One region of the Kitasatospora sp. NPDC059803 genome, then DNA from elsewhere that is predicted to be linked to it. Evidence: predicted binding sites of a transcription regulator. Region 1 holds the regulator's gene; the other holds the start of a gene.
What was found. Region 1 encodes HspR, which represses chaperone genes until heat shock. Its sites were predicted from a motif close to TTGAGNNNNNNNNNCTCAA; they were not measured.
Positions count from the first base shown of each region.

Region 2: lon (endopeptidase La) is a predicted target of HspR. The motif match lies at 2,199-2,217, and genes of this name have one in related genera.

Region 1 is NZ_JBHWIJ010000008.1:65,297-69,478, forward strand. It holds gene ACFV6I_RS02645 (hypothetical protein) at 1-492, opposite strand, end outside; gene ACFV6I_RS02650 (helix-turn-helix domain-containing protein) at 1,040-2,047, opposite strand; gene ACFV6I_RS02655 (heat shock protein transcriptional repressor HspR) at 2,242-2,772, opposite strand; gene dnaJ (molecular chaperone DnaJ) at 2,780-3,937, opposite strand; partial or broken gene ACFV6I_RS02665 (hypothetical protein) at 4,033-4,182, shown strand, end outside.
Region 2 is NZ_JBHWIJ010000045.1:5,373-9,554, forward strand. It holds gene ACFV6I_RS10495 (response regulator transcription factor) at 1-711, opposite strand, end outside; gene ACFV6I_RS10500 (rhomboid-like protein) at 1,274-2,071, shown strand; gene lon (endopeptidase La) at 2,240-4,182, shown strand, end outside.

The DNA.
Region 1 (4,182 bases):
GAGCGCGGTCTCCACGGTGTGGTTGAGGGCCTCCTGCGACCAGGTGTCGTCGAAGACCAGCGGCAGAACGGGGGCGACCTGCTCGATGGTGGCGATCAGCGGGTTGTGCGTGATGGCCTCGTCGACGAGGAGGACGATCGGCTTCCGCAGCGCCGACGCCCACCCCAGCTCCAGGCTCACCCCGGCCGACAGCGGCGCCCCGACGTAGGCGAACACGAGGTCCGCGGACTGCAGGGCCCGGAAGTCGGACGGCACCCGGGGCTCCGGCGCCTGCCCGGCGACGGTCCAGGCATCACTGTGGTGCGCGCTGTACACGGCGGCACCGCTGCGGAGCAGGGTGGTGCGGAGCGTCGTCAGCCGCGTCCGGCTGGCGAGCGTCACCACACTGTCCGCGGGCCCGGTCAGCCGCATCAGCGGCGCGGCCAGGAACACACGCGCACGCCGGCCCTCGGGGGTCTGTCCGGCGTGCTCTCGCAGGTAGGGCTCACTCATTGTCGACTCCGGGGATAGGTGCCAACCAGGCCGATCGCCCCGTTGGGTGGTGACTATCGGAATGCTGCTGTGCATTCGTTGTGGTCGAAACGAACTAGTCATGGACATGTTGTTTGTGGTGTCCCCGTCTTCCCCCTCCCGCGAGAGGGGTTGGGGAGTGCACTGATCGTCTCTGTCGACCGTCGCCACCGTCCACAGAGCCGTGGTGTCATCTCGATGCCTGGCAGAGAGATGACGCACTGGGGTAGCAGGCCCCCTGGCTTCCGGCATGGGCTTGCGGCATTATGTGGCAGGTTGTTCGAAACAATGGCTGGGTACCCGCGCCAAGTCTTAAACAAAGAGAGGGGGCACCATGTCTCGGATACGCCGGGTGGTGCGATTTGTCCTGGTTCCAGTCGTTGTGGGTCTGGCGCTTTTCATCGGGAGCGGTTCGAGCCCGGCTGACGACACGATCTGGAACATCGGGGTTTCCCACGATGCGGCAGCGCCTCAGACCATGGCGCTGGCCAATGACACGATCTGGAACTGAGACCGCCGCGACGCTTGGTCAGTGATAGCTGTCGGAGTCGGTCGGAATGCTGTTCCGGGCCAATGCGTACCCGAGTTGGAACAGCGACTCGACATTGTGCTCGTCGCGCATCTCGGCCAGGTGCCGCGCGAGCGTCCGTTCGCTGATGCCGAGTCTGCGGGCGATCACCCGGTGGTTCACGCCTTCGAGCATGAGGTCGATGATCGTCTGCCGCATCCCGGAGACCACCTGCTGCGGAACGGCGCGCGCGCCGTCGAAGTCCAGCGCCCGGCTCCAGTTCCGCTCGAAGATCTCGCTGATCAGGTAGCTGATGACGGCCCGGTCGTGCACGAAGGCGGCCAGATTGAGGTCCTCGGCGATGGGGATGACCGCGATTCGGCGATCGATGACGATCAATCGCGTGTAGGGCTCCTCCAGCGTCCGGAACCGTCCGCCGGCCTTGGTTATCGTGGCCACGTACTCCCTGGTGGGAGCGTGGTACCGGGTGCTCGGGTGGTAGATCGTCCTGAGCGTGATGCCCAGGCGGAGGGCTTCGAGGTCGCGGGCGAGGATGCCGGTGAGCGCCTCGGACGGGCGCGGCCCGCCGGGTTGGGCGGCGAGGATCTCCTCCGAGGCGCTGGCGACGATCTGCTGCACCCGCTGGTTGATCAGCACCTTTCCCCGCACGTACTCGATCGCGCCGCCGGCCTGCTCCGGTGAGTGGTAGGCGGCCGTCAGGTCGTGGAGATCGGTGGCGAGGGCCGACGCGCGGGTGAGCAGGTCGAGTGCCTGGCGCTGCCAGGTCACGGAGAGGCTCTCGGACAGCTGCTGAGGGTCGACCGCGACGAGGACACCGGGTTCGTCGGTGTCGGCGACCAGAAGGCCTATCGCCACCAACTCCTCCTGGGCCCCGCCCGCCTTGGCGAGGTCGGAGTCCTTCGGAAACCGCCCGTTCTCGCGGATGACCGCCAGATACAGCTCCCGCGCTTCTTTCGAGAGGACGGAGGGCCCAATCGCGGCGGTACCGGGCTGTTCTCGTCCACTCATCTGCGGGCTCCTTGCCGTGGCCGTGTCTGCACTACCTGCCGGGCACCAATACCGGAATCGCAGTGCAGCATGCCAGATCGGGTGGCATCGGTGAGGGCGGCCAGATTTGTTCGACAGCACTCTCTCACCACGATCAAGCCGCCGGCACCCCCCGGGCGGAGGGGAGCCGGCGGCCGGAGGTGTTCAGCCAAGTCTCAGCGCTTGGGGCGCCAGACGACCAGGGCGCTGGACTGGGTGGGCGGCTGGTAGGGGACGAGGTCGCGGCGGTAGGAGGCGTGGACGGCGGCCTCGCGCTGCTGGAGGGCGCTGGTGGCGCCGTCGAGGGAGTCGACCAGTTCGCCGATGCGGGACTGGAGCGCGGTGACCTGGTTCTCCAGCTCGATGATCCGCTTGATGCCGGCCAGGTTGATGCCCTCGTCCTGGGAGAGCCGCTGGACCTCGCGCAACTGCTGGATGTCGCGCGCGGAGTAGCGGCGGCCCCGGCCGGCGGTGCGGTCGGGGCTGACCAGACCGAGGCGGTCGTACTGGCGGAGGGTCTGCGGGTGCAGGCCGGAGAGCTCGGCGGCGACGGAGATGACGTACACCGGGGTGTCCTCGGTGAGGACGTACTGCGGCGGGGCGGTGGGCCGCCGGGTGCGGCGGCCGTCGCCCGGCAGGCCGTCGCCGACGCCGACGCCGGGCAGGCCTTCACCGATGCCGGGGCCGATGGGACTGTTGGGGATCATCTGGTCGTCACGCTCCCTTCGCCGCCCGGAACAGGGCGGCTCGCGGGTCGTCGGAGGCGGTGGCCTCGCGGTACTGCTCCAGGGCGTTCAGCGCGTCCCCGGTGATGTGCCGCGGCACCACGACCTCGACGGTGACGAGGAGGTCGCCGCGGGTGCCGTCCTTGCGGGTGGCGCCCTTGCCGCGGGCGCGCATGGTGAGGCCGTTGGCGCTGCCGGGGGGCAGCTTCAGCTTCACGGCCGGCCCGTTCAGCGTGGGCACCTCGATGGTGGCGCCGAGGGTGGCTTCGGGGAAGGTGACGGGGACGGTGACGGTGAGGTTGTCCCCCTTGCGCCCGAAGACGGGGTGCGGGTCGACGTGCACGGTGACGTAGAGGTCGCCGGGCTGTCCGCCGCGTTCGCCCTGGGCGCCCTTGCCCTTGAGCCGGATGCGCTGGGCGTCCTGGACGCCGGCCGGGATGCGGACCTGCATGGTGTGGGCGGAGCTGGCCCGGCCGCTGCCGTGGCAGTCGACGCACGGGTCGTCGACGATCATGCCGCGCCCGCGGCAGTCCTTGCACGGCTCGGAGAGCGCGAACGCGCCCTGGCCGCGGCTGACGGTGCCGGCGCCGACGCAGGTCGGGCAGACCCGCGGGGTGGTGCCGGACTTGGCGCCGGTGCCGTTGCAGGTGCGGCAGGGGGCCTGGCTGGTCATCCGCAGCGGGACGGTCGCACCGTCGACGGCCTCGTCGAAGGCGAGGGTCACCTCGGTCTCGACGTCGGCGCCGCGCCGGGGCTGGGCCTGCCGGCCGCCGCTGCGGTTGAAGAGTCCGCCGAAGACGTCGCCGAGCCCGCCGCTGCCGGTGTTCTGGCTGCCGCTGAAGAGGTCGCCGAAGTCGAAGCTGTAGCTGCCGTTGCCCTGGCCGGGGCCGCCGGCCCGGAAGCCGCCGTTGGCGAAGAGGCTGCGGGCCTCGTCGTACTCCTTGCGGCGCTTCTCGTCGGACAGGACGTCGTAGGCCTCGGAGATGTCCTTGAAGCGGTCCTCGGCCTTGGCGTCGCCCTTGTTGGCGTCCGGGTGGAACTCGCGCGCGAGCTTGCGGTAGGTCTTCTTGATCTCGGCGGCGGTGGCGTCCTTGGGCACGCCGAGGACCTTGTAGTAGTCCTTCTCCACGTAGTCCTTGCCACTCATGCGTCCACCTCGCTCCGCTCGGCAGCCGCTCCGCGCAACACGCGCCTTTCAACGATTCGCTCGCTGCGCTTGCTCATAGCTGCCGCCACCTCCCGATGTCCATCCTCGCTGCGCTGTCAACAGCCGCTCCACCGGGCGCTGTTGACAGCGCGCGGGGGGGGTGGGCGGGCCGGCCGGCCCGCGGCGCCCGCGGGCGGGACGCCAACCGCCTCCGCGACCCGGACAGCGCGCTCACCCACGGCGCC
Region 2 (4,182 bases), on a different contig from region 1:
CCCGACGCCGTGGACGGTACGGATCCAGCTCGCGCCGATCTTGCGGCGCAGCGCCTTGACGTGGCTGTCCACGGTGCGGGTGCCGGACGCGTCCGTCCAGTCCCAGACCTCGGCCAGCAGCTGCTCGCGGGTCAGCACGGCGCGCGGCTGCGCGGCCAGGCAGGCGAGCAGGTCGAACTCGGTGGGCGTCAGGTGGACGTCGCCCGAGGCGAGCCGGACCCGGCGCTGCACGTGGTCGATCTCCAGCTCGCCGAAGCGCAGCGAGCCGAGCGCGGGCGTGCGGGCCGCCTGCTGGGCGCGCTCGACGCGGCGCAGCAGCACGTTGACCCGGGCGGCCAGTTCGCGCATCGAGAACGGTTTGGTCATGTAGTCGTCGGCGCCCACGCCGAGGCCGACCAGCAGGTCCGTCTCGTCGTCGCGCGCGGTCAGCATCAGCACCGGCACCGGGCGCTGCGCCTGGATCCGGCGGCACACCTCAAGGCCGTCGAAGCCGGGCAGCATGATGTCGAGGACCACCAGGTCCGGCTGCCAGGTGTGGAAGCCGTCGACCGCGCCCGGCCCGTCGTGGGCCACGGCGACCTTGAAGCCCTCCGCGCCCAGCCGGGCCGCGATCGACTCCGCGATCGTCGGCTCGTCCTCCACCACCAGCACTCTGCGTTGGCTGCTCACCGTGCCGCCGCTGTGGTTGTTGTCCTGCTGAAGTTCTGTCACGGTCACGCCACCGCCCCCAGGGCTGCGGGCCGGCCACCTGTGGGGATGGCGGGCTCCGCTCGTAGTCTTGTTCCGTCGTGGACTGTGCCGGGTCCGCCGTCCCGTCGTGCGTGCGGGTCGGCGGGCGGATTGTCGCCCGCCCACTTCTCCCGCGCACTTCGCAGCGTACGGACAGCGGATGCCTCCCGGCAGGTGGACCGGACGTTTCCGGCCCGTGGGCCGGCTGTCGGGCCGCCCTCGGAGCCCACTGCACGAGTGGGCACGGGCCGATACCTTACCCGGCGATTTTTCTCTGCGTAACGGTACGTATGCAGTCGAGTTGACGCCAAGTCGCCGGTCAGAGCCCCTGCCGGTGCGCCCGCCGGAAGAAGGTCTGGACCAATATCAGGAATCCGGTCGACCGGTTTCCTGACGGTCTTCACCGGCTTTTCTCAGATGCCTCTCAGAACCTCGACGTAACGTGGCCACGACAACGCCCCGCAGGGCGGGATCCGCGGCGCGCGCCGGTACGTTGGGCACCTGGTGAGGGGCCGGTGGCTGCCGGCGTGGAGCGGAGGGCGGCATGGCTGGACTGCGGCGAGGTGCCGGACGGGTCGGGGCGTCGCCCGCCGGCCCGCCGTACGGCATGCTCCGGCACGGTCTGCGCACCGGCGTCGTCGAGTGGCTGCTGGCGCGGGTGCCGACACCCCGGCGAAACCCCTTCACCCTCGGCTATCTCGCCGTGGTGGGCGCCACCACGACCTTTGCCAAACTCGCCGATCCGGAACTCGTGCAGCGGCTGCAGGAGGCCTCCAGTTCCGACGGCCACAACCTCCTGCAGCACCCCCTGCGCGCGCTGCTGCTCAGCGGTTTCTGGGTGGCCGGCGAGGTGTGGATGCCCTACCTGTGGGGATTCGCCGTCACCCTCGCGCCGCTGGAGCGCCGGATCGGTCCCGCCCGGGCGGCGGCGGTCTTCGCGATCGGGCACGTCACGGCCACGCTGCTGTCCCAGGGCGTGGTGATCACCGCGGTGGAGACCGGGCGGATGGAGACCGCGGCGCTGGACTACCTGGACATCGGCGTCAGCTACGGCGTGCTCACCTGCCTGGGTGCGGTGGCCGGGCTGCTGCCGTGGCGCGGGCGGCTGGTCGCGCTCGGCGGCGCCGGGCTGCTGATCGCCGAGCAGATCCTCACCGAGCGGGACCTGGTCACCGCCGTGGGGCACCCCGCCGCGGTGCTCACCGGGGTGGCGCTGTGGCGCTGGCTGCGCCGGGCCCAGGCCCGACGGCCGCGGCCGAAGCCGCGGATGCGCCGGGTCGAGGCGCCGGCCGCGGGCTCCTCGCCCGCGCCGGGCGGCGCTCCGGTCCTGGACGTGCGCTGACCCTTCCGGGTGCCGCTCCCGCGTGCTTTTGACGGCGCCTCCCGCACCCTCCCCCCGTTCGCTCCACACCCTCCTCCTGTTCGCTCATGGCGAACACCGCCCCGGGAACATCCGGCGCGCGCCAGGCCTTAGTCAGGTCGACTCAACTTCACTGACTGGGGAGAGATCATGGCATCGACGTCCACACCGCTCACCCTGCCCGTGCTGCCGCTCGACGACGAGGTCGTCCTGCCGGGCATGGTCGTCCCGCTGGACCTGAAGGACACCGAGGTGCGCGCCGCGGTCGAGGCCGCCCGCGCGGCGGCCACCGGCACCGGCAAGCCGCAGGTCCTGCTGGTCCCGCGGGTGGACGGCTCGTACGCGGCGGTCGGCACCCTGGCCGCCGTCGAGCAGGTCGGCCGGCTGGCCGACGGGGAGCCGGCCGCGCTGGTGCGCGCCGTGCGCCGGGTCCGCATCGGGGCCGGCACCACCGGCCCCGGCGCCGCCCTCTGGGTGGAGACCACGCCCTTCCGGGAGTCCTCGGTGGACACCCCGGCGGCCGGCCGGGCCGCCGAGCTGGTCAAGGAGTACAAGGCGCTGTCCACCCAGTGGCTGCGCAGGCGCGGCGCCTGGCAGATCGTCGACCGGGTGGCCCAGATCGAGGGCGTCGGCGAGCTCGCCGACAACATCGGCTACGCGCCCTTCGCCACCGCCGAGCAGAAGCTCAAGGTGCTGCTGGAGGCCGACCAGGTCGCCCGCCTGGAGTACGCGCTGACCCTGCTGCGCGACCACCTCGCCGAGGAGGAGGTCAACGACACCATCCGCAAGGACGTCGAGGAGGGCGTCGCCAAGCAGCAGAAGGAGTTCCTGCTCCGCCGCCAGCTGGAGGCCGTCCGCAAGGAACTGGCCGAGCTCAACGGCGACCCGGCCGACGAGGAGGGCGACTACCGCGCCCGGGTCGAGGCCGCCGACCTGCCCGAGAAGGTCCGCGACGCGGCCCTCAAGGAGGTCGACAAGCTGGAGCGGGCCTCCGAGCAGTCCCCCGAGGGCCCCTGGATCCGTACCTGGCTGGACACCGTCCTGGAGCTGCCCTGGAACGAGCGCACCGAGGACGCGTACGACATCGCCGGCGCCCGCGCCGTGCTGGACGCCGACCACGCCGGCCTCGCCGACGTGAAGGACCGCATCGTCGAGTACCTCGCGGTGCGCAAGCGCCGGGCCGACCAGGGGCTCGGGCTGGTCGGCGGCCGGCGCGGAGGCGCGGTGCTGGCACTCGTCGGCCCGCCCGGCGTCGGCAAGACCTCGCTCGGCGAGAGCGTGGCCCGCGCCATGGGCCGCACCTTCGTCCGGGTCGCGCTCGGCGGCGTCCGGGACGAGGCCGAGATCCGCGGCCACCGGCGCACCTACGTCGGCGCGCAGCCCGGCCGGCTCGTGCGGGCGATCAAGGAGGCCGGCTCGATGAACCCGGTCGTCCTGCTCGACGAGATCGACAAGGTCGGCTCCGACTACCGGGGCGACCCGGCCGCCGCCCTCCTGGAGGTGCTGGACCCGGCGCAGAACCACACCTTCCGGGACCACTACCTGGAGGTCGAGCTCGACCTCTCGGACGTCGTCTTCCTCGCCACCGCCAACGTGCTGGAGGCCATCCCCGAGGCGCTGCTCGACCGGATGGAGCTCGTCCGCCTCGACGGCTACACCGAGGACGAGAAGGTCGTCATCGCCCGCGACCACCTGCTCCCGCGCCAGCGCGAGAAGGCCGGACTGGGCGGCGAGCAGGTCAGCGTCGACGAGGCGGCGCTGCGCCGACTGGCCGGGGAGTACACCCGGGAGGCCGGCGTGCGGAACCTGGAGCGCTCGATCGCCCGGGTGCTGCGCAGGATCGCCGCCCAGGCCGAGCTCGGCGAGCGCGAACTGCCCGCCGCGATCGGCCCGGACGAGCTGCGCGCCCTGATCGGCCGGCCCCACCACGTGCCGGAGGCCGCCCAGGCGCCGGCCGAGCGGCGCACCGCCGTCCCCGGCGTGGCCACCGGCCTCGCCGTGACCGGCGCCGGCGGCGACGTCCTCTACATCGAGGCCTCGCTCGCCGACGCCGAGACCGGCGGCACCGGGCTCACCCTCACCGGGCAGCTGGG